DNA from 2 places in the Lysinibacillus sp. S1 genome. Region 2 is predicted to be linked to the other one. Evidence: a T-box and tRNA genes for the amino acid it is inferred to sense, from the RefSeq annotation. Region 2 holds a T-box; the other holds one or more tRNA genes.
The links. The T-box of region 2 lies ahead of metG (methionine--tRNA ligase). A T-box ahead of a tRNA ligase gene usually reads a tRNA of that ligase, here a tRNA-Met.
Positions count from the first base shown of each region.

Region 1: it encodes a tRNA-Met, which carries the amino acid that the T-box ahead of metG (methionine--tRNA ligase) is inferred to sense. The anticodon was not compared.

Region 1 is NZ_CP173154.1:3,809,294-3,816,051, reverse strand. It holds gene nadB (L-aspartate oxidase) at 1-1,333, shown strand, start outside; gene nadC (carboxylating nicotinate-nucleotide diphosphorylase) at 1,314-2,174, shown strand; gene nadA (quinolinate synthase NadA) at 2,161-3,264, shown strand; gene ACHZEU_RS19045 (VOC family protein) at 3,430-3,846, shown strand; tRNA gene ACHZEU_RS19040 (tRNA-Glu) at 3,906-3,977, opposite strand; tRNA gene ACHZEU_RS19035 (tRNA-Ser) at 3,980-4,070, opposite strand; tRNA gene ACHZEU_RS19030 (tRNA-Asn) at 4,081-4,157, opposite strand; tRNA gene ACHZEU_RS19025 (tRNA-Ile) at 4,162-4,238, opposite strand; tRNA gene ACHZEU_RS19020 (tRNA-Gly) at 4,240-4,313, opposite strand; tRNA gene ACHZEU_RS19015 (tRNA-Phe) at 4,319-4,394, opposite strand; tRNA gene ACHZEU_RS19010 (tRNA-Asp) at 4,454-4,529, opposite strand; tRNA gene ACHZEU_RS19005 (tRNA-Met) at 4,533-4,607, opposite strand; tRNA gene ACHZEU_RS19000 (tRNA-Ser) at 4,661-4,753, opposite strand; tRNA gene ACHZEU_RS18995 (tRNA-Ile) at 4,769-4,845, opposite strand; tRNA gene ACHZEU_RS18990 (tRNA-Met) at 4,853-4,926, opposite strand; tRNA gene ACHZEU_RS18985 (tRNA-Ala) at 4,955-5,030, opposite strand; tRNA gene ACHZEU_RS18980 (tRNA-Pro) at 5,047-5,123, opposite strand; tRNA gene ACHZEU_RS18975 (tRNA-Arg) at 5,133-5,209, opposite strand; tRNA gene ACHZEU_RS18970 (tRNA-Leu) at 5,218-5,306, opposite strand; tRNA gene ACHZEU_RS18965 (tRNA-Gly) at 5,312-5,386, opposite strand; tRNA gene ACHZEU_RS18960 (tRNA-Leu) at 5,423-5,507, opposite strand; tRNA gene ACHZEU_RS18955 (tRNA-Lys) at 5,525-5,600, opposite strand; tRNA gene ACHZEU_RS18950 (tRNA-Thr) at 5,608-5,683, opposite strand; tRNA gene ACHZEU_RS18945 (tRNA-Val) at 5,687-5,762, opposite strand; rRNA gene rrf (5S ribosomal RNA) at 5,773-5,888, opposite strand; rRNA gene ACHZEU_RS18935 (23S ribosomal RNA) at 5,999-6,758, opposite strand, start outside.
Region 2 is NZ_CP173154.1:3,105,795-3,112,552, reverse strand. It holds gene ACHZEU_RS15500 (2-isopropylmalate synthase) at 1-522, shown strand, start outside; gene metG (methionine--tRNA ligase) at 573-2,207, opposite strand; T-box leader at 2,265-2,525, opposite strand; gene ACHZEU_RS15490 (HAD hydrolase-like protein) at 2,613-3,260, opposite strand; gene fosM (FosM family fosfomycin resistance protein) at 3,276-3,701, opposite strand; gene rsgA (ribosome small subunit-dependent GTPase A) at 3,719-4,789, opposite strand; gene ACHZEU_RS15475 (type III polyketide synthase) at 5,182-6,264, shown strand; gene ACHZEU_RS15470 (isoprenylcysteine carboxyl methyltransferase family protein) at 6,266-6,758, shown strand, end outside.

The DNA.
Region 1 (6,758 bases), 700 kb from region 2:
GCATGTTAAAACACTTATAAAAAATGGCACTGAGATTATGCAAAACTATCTAAAGGATGGCCTCCCTGTTGATCGGCAGGTCGATGGAAAACCTGCTCTAGGACTTGAAGGAGCACATAGTCATCATCGTATTCTACATGCAGGTGGTGATCGTACTGGTCAGATTTTCATAGATTACTTGCTTCATAAACTTTCGCCCAAAACAAAGATCAATTGCTATGAAATGGCTTATGAGCTTTTACGGAATACAGATGGTGACTGTGTAGGAGTACTAACTAAAGGAGAAAAAGGTACAAAACGTTATTTGGCTCATCATGTTATTTTAGCGACAGGTGGCGCAGGTGCCCTTTATTCAAGTACATCTAATTTCCCAACTAATACAGGGGATGGGATCGCATTAGCATTTCGAGCAGGCGCTGCCATTAGTGATATGGAATTTATGCAATTTCACCCGAGTCTTCTGTGGTGTAAAAATGAAGCAAAGGGATTAGTTTCTGAAGCTGTCAGAGGGGCTGGTGGTATTTTTGTTAATGCCCAGCATCAGCCCATTATGACAGGTTTACATGCTCAACTTGACCTAGCACCAAGACATATTACTGCACTTGCCCTATTTACAAAACGTGCAGCGGGTGAAGAAACGTTTATTGATATCACTAACATTCAAGACTTTGAAGCAAAGTTTCCAACAATTGCTCAGCTGTGCCATGTTCATAACGTTCATTTACAAGATGGTCTAATCCCCGTGGCTCCGGGAAGTCATTTCTTGATGGGTGGTGTTATTGCTGATGACAAAGGAAGAACTACTATACCGAACTTATATGCAGTCGGTGAGGTTGCCTGTACAGGCGTACATGGTGCGAATCGTTTAGCAAGTAACTCCCTATTGGAAGGTATTACATTTGGTCAAAAAATGGCGCAGTTCATTATTCAAAAAGGGTGTCATCAAAAAAACTTTTTACTGGAAAAGCATCAATGTCCTGATAAAATGCCACCTTTATTTAGCAAACCCCAATTACAGCAACACATGATGCGGTTCCTAGGTATTGTTAGAAATATTGATGACTTGCAGCATTTTGTAAAGCAACTACCCTCCTTGCAATCACTTATTCAAGTTAATTTAAAGGGTCTAGAACTAGCTGAGTTGGAATTATTTATGATGCATGTAGTCGCCACATTAATGGCACATGCAGCAATTACGCGAACGGAAACAAGAGGAGCTCATATTCGGAAGGATAAATCCGAAATGAAATCACAATGGGCAAGCCGATGGATTATTTTTTCGCAAGGACAAATGAAAGTGAGGAACTCATTGTATGAATATCATCAAACTTGAGGAAATGCTCAAGCAATTTTTTAATGAGGATTTAGGAGATGGAGATTTATCGAGTGAATTTATCTTTTCAGCCGAACAACAGGGAGCTTTTTCTTTTTACGCGAAAGAAAGCGGAATTTTTTGTGGGGCTAACATTATTGAGCATGGCTTTCTCTTACTCGATCGATCAATCGAAGTCAACCTTCATACAAAAGATGGAGAGATGGTGAAGTCAGGTGATGTACTCGCTGTGATTAAAGGTCCCTTACAAAAATTATTAATCGGTGAGCGTGTCATTTTAAATCTTATTCAACGTATGTCTGCTATTGCAACGGCTGCCCATCTTGCCGTTCAAGAAACAGTAGGTACTCACGCAAAAATATGTGATACGCGTAAAACACTACCAGGACTGCGTATGCTAGATAAATATGCTGTTCGAATTGGTGGTGCTTTTAATCATCGTAATGGCCTGTATGACGCAATTATGCTAAAGGATAATCATATTGCCTTTGCTGGTAGCATTACAAAGGCAGTTCAGACCGCTAGAGCGAAAGTCGGTCATACCGTAAAAATTGAAGTTGAAATTGAAACAAAAGAACAATTAGAAGAAGCTATCAACGCAGGAGCAGATATTATTATGTTTGATAACCGTAGCCCAGAAGAAATCCGTGCATGGCTTCCCATTGTTCCTCCCACTATTGCGACTGAAGCATCTGGGGGCATCACACTTGAAAATTTAAAGGCTTATGCCCAAACGGGTATTCAATGGATTTCACTTGGCTCCTTAACACATTCAGTTAAAGCTTTTGATATTAGTGCACTCGTTCAAATGAAAGGAGATCATTCCCTTGTCCATCACTAGTTTATTACAACAGACGACATTACTCCCAGAGCATTATCGGGCACTATCTGTAAAGGAAATGGAATCTCGTATTTTATCAATAAAGAAAAAATTAGGTCCTAAATTATTTATTCCTGGCCACCATTATCAAAAAGATGAAGTCATTCAATTTGCAGATGCAACTGGGGATTCTTTACAGTTAGCTCAATTATCCGCAGCAAATAAGGAAGCTGAACACATCGTATTTTGCGGTGTACATTTTATGGCAGAAACTGCTGATATGCTGACAACGAAACAGCAACATGTCTATTTACCAGATATGCGCGCTGGTTGTTCAATGGCTGATATGGCTGATATTTATCAAACTGAACAAGCATGGCCAATTCTTCAAGAACTCTTTGGTGATACGATTATTCCTCTAACCTATGTTAACTCAACTGCGGCTATTAAAGCCTTTACTGGAAGACATGGTGGTGCTTGTGTCACTTCATCGAATGCAAAGGAACTTGTTCAATGGGCTTTTACCCAAAAACAGCGTATCTTCTTTTTACCTGACCAACATTTAGGAAGAAATACTGCCTATGATTTAGGTATACCTCTTGAAAATATGGCTGTTTGGAATCCGCATAAGAACTTGCTCGAAACAAAAGAGCCACTTGAAAATATCCAGGTTATTCTTTGGAAGGGTCACTGCTCTGTGCACGAAGGTTTTACTGTTCAACATACAGAGGTTATTCGCAAAGAACACCCGACTATGAGGATAATTGTTCACCCTGAGTGCAGCCGTGAAGTGGTTGCAGCGGCTGATGATGCAGGCTCCACAAAATACATTATTGATACAATCAATCGAGCTCCAAGCGGATCTGCATGGGCAATTGGAACAGAAATGAACCTTGTCAATCGCATTATTAAGCAGCATCCTGATAAACATATTGTCTCCTTAAACGAAAACTTTTGTCCTTGTTTAACAATGAATCGAATTGACCTTCCACATTTGTTATGGAGCTTAGAAAATATTGAGCAAGGTCAACCTCATAACCGTATACAAGTAGATGAACATACTACCGCTGAAGCACTTAGTTCACTTGAAAGAATGCTAGCCAGAGGATAAATAGTTAAAACTTTTTAAACAGAAAGGTTGAAGATATAACCTTTCTGTTTTTGTTGACATAACGCCTACTTCTAATAGTGCTAATGGCTTCCATTTGCGCCCCGCTTTGCTATAATTGACACGACTTTATGCTCCATGATACTGTCAATTTGGAGGTGATACTAAATGGCTTTTCAATCGAAAAATATCTTTATCAATTTACCAGTAAAAGATCTAAACAAATCTATCAGTTTTTTTAAGGAATTAGGTTTTGAGTTCAATCAACAATTCAGTGATGAAACAACAGCCTCAATGATTATTAGCGAAAATATCTTCGTATTAATAATGGTTGAAGAACGATTTAAAGGATTTAGTAAAAAAGAAGTTACAGATACTACTACTTCTGCAGAAGCAATCTTATGTCTCTCTGCTGAAAACCGAGAACAAGTAGATCAATTAGTGAATAAGGCACTTGCCTCTGGTGGTAAACCTTATAGTGAACCACAAGATCACGGATTTATGTATGGTTGGGGTTTTCAAGATGTAGATGGGCATATCTGGGAAGTAGTTTATATGGATGAAAATGCATTGAATCAAGAGTAAATTTTGTATCTATGAATATCAAAAAACAGTAGATGCAATTGCATCTACTGTTTTTAGTATGACCCGTACGGGATTCGAACCCGTGTTACCGCCGTGAAAGGGCGGTGTCTTAACCACTTGACCAACGGGCCCATGGCGGAGAAGGAGGGATTTGAACCCTCGCGCCGGTTACCCGACCTACACCCTTAGCAGGGGCGCCTCTTCAGCCTCTTGAGTACTTCCCCAAAATAAAAATGGCTCCGAAGGCAGGACTCGAACCTGCGACAACCTGATTAACAGTCAGGTGCTACTACCAACTGAGCTACTTCGGAATAATGGTGGGCCTAAATGGACTCGAACCATCGACCTCACGCTTATCAGGCGTGCGCTCTAACCAGCTGAGCTATAGGCCCTTGGAGCGGGTGATGGGAATCGAACCCACGACATCAGCTTGGAAGGCTGAGGTTTTACCATTAAACTACACCCGCATAAATGGTGGGTCAGGACGGAATCGAACCGCCGACACTTAGAGCTTCAATCTAATGCTCTACCAACTGAGCTACTGACCCATTTCGTCCATGCTAAGCTTGCTCACTTTTTTGCTTCTCATGACTTTTATCTTTAAAAATGGCGGTCCCGACCGGGATCGAACCGGCGATCTCCTGCGTGACAGGCAGGCATGTTAACCGCTACACCACGGGACCTTTTGGTTGCGGGGGCCGGATTTGAACCAACGACCTTCGGGTTATGAGCCCGACGAGCTACCACTGCTCCACCCCGCGATAATTTTATGTTGTTTCGAGTTTTTAAAGCACCATTTATAAAAATTTAAAACTGGAGGAGGTAGAGGGATTCGAACCCCCGCGCGGTGTTACCCGCCTGTCGGTTTTCAAGACCGATCCCTTCAGCCAGACTTGGGTATACCTCCGTTACAATATATAAATGGTGGACCTTGCAGGACTCGAACCTGCGACCGGACGGTTATGAGCCGTCTGCTCTAACCAACTGAGCTAAAGGTCCTTTAAGATGGCGGCAGAGGGGATCGAACCCCCGACCTTACGGGTATGAACCGTACGCTCTAGCCAGCTGAGCTACGCCGCCAGGATCTTTATACTGGTTAATTTACTTATGGTGGAGCCTAGCGGGATCGAACCGCTGACCTCCTGCGTGCAAGGCAGGCGCTCTCCCAGCTGAGCTAAGGCCCCATAATCTTTTTGGAAATGGTCGGGAAGACAGGATTCGAACCTGCGACCCCTTGGTCCCAAACCAAGTGCTCTACCAAGCTGAGCTACTTCCCGTTGTTCTTTTGGCGCGCCCGACAGGAGTCGAACCCATAACCTTCTGATCCGTAGTCAGACGCTCTATCCAATTGAGCTACGGGCGCATTTAAAATGGTGCCGAGGACCGGAATCGAACCGGTACGGTAGTCACCTACCGCAGGATTTTAAGTCCTGTGCGTCTGCCAGTTCCGCCACCCCGGCACATTTGGAGCGGAAGACGAGGTTCGAACTCGCGACCCCCACCTTGGCAAGGTGGTGTTCTACCACTGAACTACTTCCGCATGTGCATAAGCTTTTTTATCTGGCAATGAAAATAATGGTGCGGGTGAAGGGAGTCGAACCCCCACGCCTTGCGGCGCTAGATCCTAAGTCTAGTGCGTCTGCCAATTCCGCCACACCCGCTTATTATTATTTATAAATGGTGAGCCATGAAGGACTCGAACCTTCGACCCTCTGATTAAAAGTCAGATGCTCTACCAACTGAGCTAATGGCTCGAAAAAATGGTGCCGGCTATAGGAATCGAACCCACGACCTACTGATTACAAGTCAGTTGCTCTACCTGCTGAGCTAAACCGGCATATGGTGGAGGATGACGGGCTCGAACCGCCGACCCTCTGCTTGTAAGGCAGATGCTCTCCCAGCTGAGCTAATCCTCCTGGGTATTATGCCTAGCGACGTCCTACTCTCACAGGGGGAAGCCCCCAACTACCATCGGCGCTAAAGAGCTTAACTTCCGTGTTCGGTATGGGAACGGGTGTGACCACTTTGCCATCAGCAGAAGCCTATTGTTAAGCTTCCATACACTTCGTACTAATGTATCTAAAAGCTCTCTTTATAGAAAGAGTTGTTCTTTCAAAACTGGATAAACGGCGCATTGAATGTTTCAAACTTTTTGGTTAAGTCCTCGATCGATTAGTATTCGTCAGCTCCATGTGTCACCACACTTCCACCTCGAACCTATCTACCTCATCGTCTTTGAGGGATCTTACTTACTTGCGTAATGGGAAATCTCATCTTGAGGGGGGCTTCATGCTTAGATGCTTTCAGCACTTATCCCGTCCACACATAGCTACCCAGCGATGCCTTTGGCAAGACAACTGGTACACCAGCGGTGTGTCCATCCCGGTCCTCTCGTACTAAGGACAGCTCCTCTCAAATTTCCTACGCCCACGACGGATAGGGACCGAACTGTCTCACGACGTTCTGAACCCAGCTCGCGTACCGCTTTAATGGGCGAACAGCCCAACCCTTGGGACCGACTACAGCCCCAGGATGCGATGAGCCGACATCGAGGTGCCAAACCTCCCCGTCGATGTGGACTCTTGGGGGAGATAAGCCTGTTATCCCCGGGGTAGCTTTTATCCGTTGAGCGATGGCCCTTCCATGCGGAACCACCGGATCACTAAGCCCGTCTTTCGACCCTGCTCGACTTGTAGGTCTCGCAGTCAAGCTCCCTTGTGCCTTTACACTCTACGAATGATTTCCAACCATTCTGAGGGAACCTTTGGGCGCCTCCGTTACCTTTTAGGAGGCGACCGCCCCAGTCAAACTGTCCGCCTGACACTGTCTCCTGCCCCGCTAAGGGGCATGGGTTAGAATTTCAATACAACCAGGGTAGTATCCCACCGACGCCTCCTTCGAAGCTGGCGCTC
Region 2 (6,758 bases):
ACTAATCTTTCAACAGAGGAATTTGAAGGTATTTTCGAAGGATTCTTAAAGCTAGCCGATGCGAAGAAAGAAGTATATGATCACGATTTATATGTTATTGTTGAAAGCTATTATGAAAAACATGATGCCAATAATAAAAATGCTACACATTATAGTGAGCAATTCTTTGATTTTGATGATCTACAAGTCGTCAGCAATACAAGCTTCCCTTCAGCAAGTGTTAAGGTTCGAAAAGGCGGCGAAGTATTTAAAGCTAGTGCAGTAGGCTCTGGTCCAATTGATGCCCTCTATTCAGCCATTGCAGAAATTACAAATATGGATGTAAAACTAGTGGAATATAATATCAATAGTGTTTCACGAGGCAAAGAGGCTTTAGGTAAAGTAAAAATTACGATTGAGCATGAAGGCGAAAAGTATATTGCAAAAGCAGCAGATACAGATATTCTTAAGGCAAGTGCATTAGCCTATATTAATGCGATCAATAGCATTGTAGTGACAAAATTAACACCTGTTATGAATTAAATGAAAATAGCAAAGCAGTATGGCACTTGTGCCATACTGCTTTTTCAATCCTAGTGACTATCCCTAACTAGTTTTTGATATTCCTCATCGATTCGTTCGATATCAAGACGTTCAAATAATGGTGTCACCTCTCGAATGACTTTAGGGAGATCTACTTGCTCATGCCACATCATTTCATTTATACCTAACATATTTCTTACTTTCTTTGCTGAAAACGGTAAGAAAGGATGCAGCAGCTGTCCTAAATTCGCAATGATATAGACGCAAGTTGCTAATGTACGATTACCTGCCTCTACGTTTTCTTTTACCTGTAGCCATGGCTGTTGTTCATCAAAATAACGATTAGCACCGCGAATATACTCAAAAATCGATTCTAACGCCTGTTTGAAATGACCACCTTCGATAAGAACACCCGCTTCATTAAACAATTGTACGGTTTGTTTTCGAATGTCGCTATCCACCTCCGCTTGTGGCACCTGACAAGCAAATGATTTCTCAATAAACTTCAATGTACGGTTTACAAAATTGCCATAGGCTCCGAGTAGTTCGCCATTATGGCTATAAATAAATTCCCGCCATGAAAAATCAGTATCCCGATTTTCTGGCGCATTCATCGTTAAGAAGTAACGAATAGAGTCCGCATCATAACGGCTTAAAATATAAGGAACCCATACAGCCCAATTCTGACTAGTAGATAATTTGCGTTTTTCTAATGTTAAATACTCATTAGATACTATATGGGTAGGTAATGCCTTGGATCCAATTCCCATTAAAATGGCTGGCCAAATAACTGTATGGAATGGAATATTATCCTTCCCATGTACATAGTATGAAATGGTCTCTTCATTCCATAAATCTTCAATAGCTATTTGATGTTCTTTTGCCCATTCTAAGCTTGCTGTTAAGTACCCTGCTACAGCTTCAATCCATACATATATTTTTTTCCCTTCAAAACCTGGCACTGGAACATCTATGCCATTCGGTAAATCTCTTGTTACTGCTCGGTCGGGAACTCCCTCTGCCAAGTATCGCTCCGTTAACCCTAAAGCATTGTCACGCCAACGTTTCTCGACTTTTGCTTGTGCTAAATAAGACTCCAACCTTCCTTGAAATTGACTAAAGGTAAAATAAAAGTGCTCAGTTTCCCGAATAACAGGTTCGTTCCCACAAATTTTGCAGCGCTTATCAATTAAGTCCAATGGGTCTAAAATTTCTGAGCAGTTATCACATTGATCTCCCCTTGCTTTCGCTCCACAATTTGGACAAAGACCTTCGACAAATCGATCTGGTAGAAATTGATTATCCGTCTCACAGTAAGCCTGTTCAATTTTCTTTTTGTATAAGAAATTATTAGCCAGTAGCTGTAAGAAAAGGGCCTTAACGGATTCATGGTGGTGCTCCGCATCCGTTCTTGTGTACAAATCATAGGTAAATCCTAAATCATGAAAGCATCTTGTAAACTCATCATGATAGTGATTAGCTATAGCCTCTGTCGTTGTATTCTCTTGTGCGGCCCGTATAGAAATGGGTGTACCATTACAATCACTGCCTGATACATATAAAACCTGCTCGCCTTTTTGTCGGTAATATCTAGCCAAAATATCACCTGGTAATAATGCGGCAACATGCCCTAAATGCAAAGAGCCATTTGCATACGGCCAAGCGCCTCCAATAACAATCGTCATTCTAAATTGCTCCCCTCACAGAAAAAATGGTAAAAAAAAATCGCCCTAATCAAATCTGATTAGGACGAGTATACCCGTGTTACCACCTATATTTACAAATAGCTCACACTATTTGCCTCTATCAGTACGTCTTCATTCAAAAAAGAGATACTGCCGCTGTTGTAACGAGTGCCCATCTCGTCGTAATCTACTGGCTAAAAAGCTTTCGGTACGAAGCTCAAAGGTCATTTTCAAAAGGGTTCACTTACCTCATTTCCACCAACAGAGGCTCTCTACAAAATGCTAATCCAATTTACTTTTCCTTCTCAATGKTTTTTCTATAGGWTTGGCATTATTTTACGCCTTCTTGTGAGGAAATGCAATGTTTGTTCTAAAATCATCCTTATTTTGATACACTTTCTTAAGTTAATCTAATGTAACCTTTACCAATGCAGTTAAATKATCAATTACTATATCTGCTTTTTCTAACTCCTTGTCTTGTGCAAAGTCAATGCGAACACCTATTGATAGTAATTGATTGTCCTGTGCAGCTTGGATATCCGAAGAACGATCTCCTACCACTGCTCCATAATCAATTTTATTTTCATCTACAACTCTTTTGACCAGATCCGATTTATGCCCACTTGCAATTGCTTGAATGCTATAGATTCCCTTTATAAAACGCTCCAACTGATAGGTTTCGACGATTGCTTGTAAATAGTCAACCTGTCCATTACTCGCTATGTATAACGGATAATTCTCTGACAATGTTGCAAGGGTTTGTTCAGCGTTTGGATACAAAGCACCTTTATGTCCACGTATTTGCTCAATCAGCTTTACATGGAATAATACATTGCTCTCTTCTCGTATCTCTAAAGCATGCATAGGACATAATGTTTCCCACACAACAGGTAAAGGAACCCCCATTATTTCTCTATATTTTTCTATAGGTGTTTCCCCCTGCCACAAGCCGTTTGTCCGCAGCACATCAAATGTTGCATCGAGAGCAGGCTCTAAAATAAGATTGGTTTGAAATAATGTTCCATCCATATCAAAAATAAACGCTTTATTCATAAAATCTCTCCTTAATTAGTTATCAAAAAACGCCATATGCTGCTTTTCTTGCTTATAATAATCCAAACGATCCTGCAAAGTTCCTGTATGAAATTCAAATTTATGACCATCAGGATCTGTAAAGTAAATTGATTTTTTATCCTTTTCATCTCTTTGCCGACCTGCTAAAATATTGACCTTTAGCTGCACCAATCTGTCATACACCTTATCAAAGTCATCCTCAGCGATTGTGAAGGCAATGTGTGTATAGGAATGATGGATGTCATTACGGGGTATATCCTTTTCTACATTCAGAGCTAGCCACAGTCCATTTACATCAAAATAGGCTGTGCTGTTCCCCTTTACTAGCAACTTGGCATCGAATACTTTTTCATAAAAAGTGATGGATTCCTCTAAATTAGAAACTGAAAACAATAAATGATTGATGTTTTGAATTGTCATGGTTGTGCTCCTATTGATTATTTCTTCCCCTTTTTCATTCCCTTGGCTATTTGCTTCCACTTGCGCTGCTCCTCAAGTTTTGCTTGCGTATTTGTTTTGCGCTCCATATAAGCCAATTCTCTTTGCAGCTTAAAATAGCTTTGTAGGCGATATTGGTCCAAGTCCCCATCTACTATAGCTTGCTGGACAGCACAATAAGGCTCTTTTTGATGTGTACAATCACGATAACGACAAGCTGTTGCTAGTTCCTCAATATCTTGAAAGCTAGAAGCTAAACTATCCCCTTGATCCCACAATTGAAGCTCACGCATCCCTGGCGTATCAATTAGACAGCCACCAGCAGGCAATACTACTAGCTCTCGATGGGTTGTTGTATGTCGTCCCTTGGCATCATCCTCACGTATACCCGCTACTTTCATCAGTATCTCACCACATAAAGCATTTGTTAATGTGGATTTCCCTGCTCCAGAAGACCCCAATAGTGCCCCCGTGACCCCCTCTGTGAATAGCGTCTGAATTTCCATTAGACCTTCGCCCGATAGAGCACTCGTTACAAAGATATCCACACCAAAGGCTACAGACTCCACTTCTTGTACTAAGCTCGAAACATCTTCGCATAAATCAGCTTTTGTCAGGACAATAATGGGCTTTGCCCCTGAATCCCAAGCAGCCACTAAATATCTCTCCAAACGTCGAATATTAAAATCTGCGTTCAAGCTCATAACAAGTAACACAATATCGACATTTGATGCGACAATCTGTTCTTGAATTTCCGTTCCTGCAACTTTACGTGAAAATACAGATTTTCGTTGGAATAGCTGATGAATAATTGCTCGTGCCTCTCCGGGCATTTTCTCCACTAGCACCCAATCACCAACTGCTGGATAGTCCTCCCTCGCTAAAGATGTATACGCATAATGACCAGCAATTGTCGCAAGCCATTCTCCCTCTTCAGCTAACACCCGATAAGAATGCTTATGCTCTAAAGTAACCCTTGCAGGCACACAATTTTTTAATTTAGCCTGTTTTTTCATTTCTATCATTTGCTCTTCAAAATATGTTGTAAAACCTAATGTTGTTAAATTCAATTTATTTTCCTCCTAAACGTATGATGCCTCAGCGAAAATAGTTGTCATCCGCAAGAGGCCCTATCGCAATTCACCTTTTGGAACTACAATAAAAAACCTTGTAGCTGCAATTCGGCAGTTACAAGGTTTCACAGGCACGTTTAAAAGATACACAAATACCCCGAGTTATGGCACGGCGTCACTTTGTATATTTTAGGCGTGTGAAATTGAACAAACCGGATTGCAGTTCGCTAATTACAGATCTATTCATCATGTCACATCACCTACTTTCCATTTAGTTGTTATCAATATAGCTAAATTTTCAGAAATTGTCAATTACAATATTATAAGCATTTATTCCAATCATCCACGCATACAATGAACAAAACCATTAAATGCGAGGAGATGTTGGATTGCCTAAAATCATTTCAATTAGCACATATCAACCACCTTACACATTACAGCAAGATAACGCAGAGGAACTAACGAAAGAGCTTTTTTATGCAAAAATTCCAAAACTAGAGCGCTACTTAAAGGTTTTTGAAAATGGTGGCATCAACACACGCCATTTTTGTGTGCCAGCTGAATGGCATCGTACGAATCACTCCTTTGAAGAACGTAATAATTTATATATTGAGTTAGCTACACAATACAGTGTAAGTGTCATTCAAGCATGTTTAGCTAATACAGCTTTTTTATCCTCACCTATTCCTACTGAGGACATCGATGCCATCATTTTTGTTAGCAGTACAGGAATTTCAACACCTAGCATTGACGCACGTGTTATGAACAAGCTTCCCTTTTCAGATCGACTTAAACGCATTCCTCTATGGGGTCTTGGTTGTGCAGGAGGAGCCGCTGGTATAAGCAGAGCCTATGATTTTTGTAAAGCCCATCCACATGCAAAGGTACTTGTCGTTTGTGTCGAGTTATGTAGCCTCACTTTTCAGCCAAATGATTTTTCTAAAAGTAATTTAATTGGTGCTTCTCTTTTTGCCGATGGTGCAGCATGCATACTTGTTTGTGGGGATGAAGTAGCTATCGCAACAAAAAGGCCAACCCCTAATATTCTAGCTACAGGTTCTAAATGGATGCCAGATTCGGAAAATGTAATGGGTTGGGATGTGAAAAACAACGGGCTTCATGTCGTTTTCCAAAAAAGTATTCCTTCTATTATTACCAATTGGCTCGGACCTTTCATTGAGCAATTTTTAATGGAACAAGGACTGTACAGCGAACAATTGACTCATTTTATTGCGCATCCTGGAGGAAAAAAGGTATTAAAAGCTTACGAAGATACACTTTATCTATCTCCCCAAAAAACCGACATTTCTCGGGAAATATTGAGACGACATGGTAATATGTCATCACCAACAGTGTTATACGTATTAGAGCAGTTTATGTTAAATGAAGGACAAGTGGAGGATACAGGCTTGCTCGTAGCTCTTGGCCCTGGTTTTTGTGCAGAAGCTGTATTATTAAACTGGAGGGAGTAACATGATCTTCTATTTTATTTTTATCCTTGTCGTTCTACAAAGATTGACAGAGGTTGTTATTGCCAAGCGCAATGAGAAGTGGATGCTTTCTCAAGGAGCCTATGAAGTAGGTGCTTCACACTACCCATATATGGTAGCCATGCATATTAGTTTTTTTCTGTTTTTAATAGTGGAAATCGTCACAAACAACATAGGTATCTCGCCCTTATTTCCGTTATTTTTTATATCATTTTTAGCTGTGCAGGCTTTAAGAATCTGGTGTATTCGCTCTTTAGGCACTTTTTGGAATACAAAAATCCTCATTTTACCTGACGCACATGTTGTTCGTAAAGGGCCATATGAATATATGCGCCATCCCAATTATGCGGTAGTTTGTTTAGAAATCCTTTTGCTACCACTCATGTTTCAGGCATACTTTACAGCATTTTGTTTTACATTACTCAATATTACAATGCTTTCTGTACGAATACCTATAGAAGAAAAAGCATTACGAG